One region of the Enterobacter sp. SM3 genome, then DNA from elsewhere that is predicted to be linked to it. Evidence: predicted binding sites of a transcription regulator. Region 1 holds the regulator's gene; the other holds the start of a gene.
What was found. Region 1 encodes Fur, which represses iron uptake genes when iron is present. Its sites were predicted from a motif close to ATAATAATGAGAACNACTATCAA; they were not measured.
Positions count from the first base shown of each region.

Region 1 (2,202 bases):
AACGGTCGTCTTGATATCTGGTGGGATAACCGCTCAGACTTCAACGCCGACGGCGAGAAAGCGGTCTTCTTCGGCGCAATGTATGATCTGAAAAACTGGAACCTGCCTGGCTGGGCGGTGGGCGCGTCTTACGCTTACGCCTGGGATGCAAAACCTGCCGATATGGCAACCCCGGACGCATACTACGATCCCAACTATCGCCTGAAAGAGTCTTCCTACAGCCTCGATGCTATCTATACCCTGCAGGATGGCCGCGCGAAAGGCACAATGTTCAAACTGCACTTCACCCAGTATGACAACCACTCTGATATCCCGAGCTATGCGGGCGGTTACGGCAACATCTTCCAGGATGAACGTGACGTGAAATTCATGGTTATCGCCCCATTCACCATCTTCTGATGAACGCACCGGCGGGCTGAGTCCCGCCGGTATGGAGACTGCACATGATGAAAAAAATCGTAATCGTCGCGTTGCTGGCATCAGGGCTGGTGGCGTGTGCTCAGACACAGGCGCCGAAAGAGGACACCCGTCTGAAGGAGGCGTATAGCGCCTGCATTAATACTGCGGAAGGTTCGCCGGAGAAGATTGAAGCCTGTCAGAGCGTGCTGAACGTGCTGAAGAAAGAGAAAGCACACGAGCAGTTCGCGACGCAGGAAAACGTCCGCGTGATGGATTACCAGGCCTGCATTCAGGCGCGTAAAACCGGTAACGATCAGGAAGTGGCGAAGCGTTGCGATAAGATCTGGAACGAGATACGCAATAACAATAAATAAGTTGCTTTACGCCCGGTGGCGCTGCGCTTGCTGGACCTACAAAGGTGTCATAGCCCGTAGGCCCGGTAAGCGCAGCGCCTCCGGGCTTTTTTCAGGCAAAAAAAAGCCAACCTTACGGCTGGCTCAGAGTAAAAACACTCGCTTATTTCGCGTCGTGCGCGTGGTCGTCTTCGCGGCAGTCGCCTTCAGCGCAGTGACCGTAAAGGTACAGGCTGTGGTTCGTCAGTCGGATGCCATGACGCGCAGCGATTTCACGCTGGCGTGATTCGATGGAATCATCGCTGAATTCAATGACCTTGCCGCAATCGAGGCAGATCAGGTGATCGTGGTGCTGCTGCTGGGTCAGTTCGAAAACAGATTTACCGCCTTCGAAATTATGACGGGTAACAATGCCCGCGTCATCGAACTGGTTCAGCACGCGATAGACGGTAGCCAGCCCAATCTCTTCACCCATGTCGATAAGACGTTTATAGAGGTCTTCCGCACTGACATGGTGATTGTCTGGACCCTGAAGCACTTCAAGGATTTTTAACCGAGGAAGCGTAACTTTCAGGCCAGCCTTCTTTAATGCGGTATTGTTGTCAGTCATGCGGAATCTGTCCTGTTGCTAAACGATTCACTTCTGTAGGAAGTGACAGAAAATGCACCTGGGATAATGCGTCTCATTATAGAACTGCCACGGCTAAATGAAAACTGCAAGTCTCAGGCAAAATATGCTTATAAAAATGGGGTATCACCAACAAACTTGCTCAATGGAAAACCACATTTTATCAGGGAGACATTGTACAGGTCTGGGCGAAAAAGTTAAAAGATTGTAGCGATTAATTTAATCGGTTTGACCTGGAGCACGGGCGCAGCCGCCGCTGCGCCGCGATAAAATCAGGCGTTCAGAATATCGTCCAGGTGCAGTTCCTCACGGATCTGCTTCACCCATTTCTCAACGCGCTCTGCCGTCAGCTCTGGCTGACGGTCTTCGTCAATGGCCAGACCCACGAAGTGATCGTCATCGGCCAGGCCTTTAGACGCTTCAAAGTGGTAACCGGCAGTCGGCCAGTGGCCTACGATAACCGCGCCATTCGGCTCAATGATATCGCGGATGGTACCCAGCGCGTCACAGAAGTATTCGGCGTAGTCTTCCTGATCGCCACAGCCAAACAGGGCCACCAGCTTACCGTTGAAGTCCACTTCTTCCAGCGTCGGGAAGAAATCATCCCAGTCGCACTGGGCTTCACCGTAGTACCAGGTTGGGATACCCAGCAGCAGAATGTCATAGCCTTCCAGATCTTCTTTGCTGCTCTTGGCGATGTCATGCACATCAGCAACGTCTTTACCGAGCTGTTTTTGAATGTTTTTTGCGATATTTTCGGTATTGCCGGTATCACTGCCAAAGAAAATGCCGATGATTGCCATGAGTAAAATAACCTCTTGA
Region 1 is NZ_CP099971.1:1,327,316-1,329,517, forward strand. Features, by position in the region: gene chiP (chitoporin ChiP) at 1-399, shown strand, start outside; gene chiQ (ChiQ/YbfN family lipoprotein) at 447-773, shown strand; gene fur (ferric iron uptake transcriptional regulator) at 916-1,362, opposite strand; gene fldA (flavodoxin FldA) at 1,653-2,183, opposite strand.

Region 2 (2,202 bases), 1.6 Mb from region 1:
CTGCGCGACATTCCGGCGTAACGTAAACAATAAATATAAATTATCAAATTAAGTGAGGGTTTTATGGCAGGGGAGAATCCCTTTACCGCGGCATGGAGCCGGGGAGGTAACCTGTTGTGCCATGGTCACTGGATAATCAGCTGGCAGAACCAACCCCTGATACTTCCCGAGTCCCGTCGCGAAAAGGATATGGGCACTTGGGCAATCTATTCGGTTATTGATCCTGAAGACGAAACCTTTGCACAAGGCTTACAGGAAGATGAGTGGATTATTGAGAATGTCGAGTGGTTAACGGATATGTTCTTCGAAGTGGGCATTCCGCTGGAGACCTCCAGCTACCGCTATTTTTACCAGGCCGTGAATCCCCATGACTGGCGCTGCACCAGCTGTGCGGGGTGTATGTAAATTAACGCGGTGCCGGAAAGCGGCACCGCGCTGAAATTAATTCTGCGTATCAAGAGTGGAAAGTTCTTTATCAATAAAGTAAAGACCTTCGCCGGATTTCCCCACCAGAGATAATTTGTCCAGCACGGATTTAAACAGTTTCTCTTCTTCGTGTTGCTCAGCGACGTACCACTGCAGGAAATTAAAGGTTGGATAATCCTGGCTGGTCATCGCCGCATGAACCAGTTCGTTAATTTTCTGCGTGATCAGCTGCTCGTGCTCATAGGTAGCGCGGAACAGTTCATCGAGAGAATTATACTCAGCAAAGGGTGACGTCACGGTTTCAATGCGCGGCAGGCTGCCCGTATCCGTCAGATAATCAAACAGACGCTGCATGTGGGTCATCTCTTCCTGAGCGTGACGACGCAGAAACGCGGCAGCGCCTTCGAAGCTGTGGTAGCTGCACCAGGCGCTCATTTGCTGGTAGAGCAGGGATGAAAAAAGCTCAAGGTTCATTTGTGCGTTGAGCTTGTCGATCATTTCAGTTTTCAGCATGGTGGCGCTCCGGATTATTATTTCTGGTTCACAATGAGCGACACTATAATTTGTTATTTAATTATTTGCAAAACGTAAAATTTTTATTTTATTTATTTAAAATACGAATGGGAATAAAACGCATTGGCAATTTTTAAAACTTATTAATGAGAATTATTTTTGTTCGTAATGAAATAAACTGCCAGCACGCGCTGGCAGCTTCGATTAATACCACGGATTATTTGACTTAGGATTAACGGCGTAACCCATACATTTATACTGGATGGTCACGCTCTCGTTCAGGCACAAAGAGCCGCTCGTCAGGGTGCAGGTTTTAATGGGCTGACCATAGGCTGAGGCAGTGGCATACCCCATGCTCTGACACGCTTTTGCCGCCGTGCCGTTATTTACATACTCATCGGAATACGCATTTTGCAGCGCTGCCTGGCCGTAGTCGAGGCGGACGATGCCGTTCGGCGCGTCGAGGCTGCTAACCTCAGCCTGGCGATTAATGCTACACCCCGCGAGCAGCAGGATTGTGCCAGCTACAATGACTCTTTTCATGGTTCGCTCTGAGTGGATGGAAATACGTTATCGTACCCGCAGATGCCCGCTGCAATGCCTGGAATAGCCGAACAATCTGCCCTCACTCTTCGCAACGGGTCAGCGTTGAGCGCTTTCAGTCCATACCGCAAGAAAAATGTGATATGAGTCACAAAAGTGTTGATTTTTGTGATGGTGGTCATATTATAGGCACGTTGATAATAAAGTTGTATAACAAGTTAATGGAGCATCATCGTGAAACTGCGCAAAATCCTGAAAAGTATGTGGGCCAATTACTGCCGCACGTTCAAAGACGTGCCGCCGGGCGCCATGTTCTGATAAAAAAAACCTGCTTCGGCGGGTTTTTTTGTACCTGCTGATGATGAAGGGAAGATGTCAGGGGGTGTGTTTTGATACTATGGCGGCCTTTAAATAAGGAGAAAGCCCCCATGTCACAAAACCTGAGCGCCGATCAGGAACTGGTCTCTGACGTTGTCGCCTGTCAGCTGGTTATCAAACAAATCCTCGATGTTCTGGACGTGATTGCGCCGGTTGAAGTGCGCGAGAAGATGTCTACGCAGCTGAAAAACATCGATTTCGCCAGCCATCCTGCTGCCGCTGACCCGGTTACGCTTCGTGCGATCCAGAAAGCCATCGCGCTGATTGAGCTGCGATTCACGCCGCAGGGTGAGTCCCACTAAAGCAGGGAAATGGGCGACGGCATGTGTCGCCCTTTGATGC
Region 2 is NZ_CP099971.1:2,969,513-2,971,714, reverse strand. Features, by position in the region: gene GVO84_RS13985 (hypothetical protein) at 64-405, shown strand; gene ftnA (non-heme ferritin) at 442-939, opposite strand; gene yecR (YecR family lipoprotein) at 1,144-1,482, opposite strand; gene azuC (stress response protein AzuC) at 1,717-1,800, shown strand; gene GVO84_RS13965 (DUF2766 family protein) at 1,911-2,162, shown strand.
Region 2: the regulator Fur is predicted to act here: its motif matches at 1,080-1,102, upstream of ftnA (non-heme ferritin).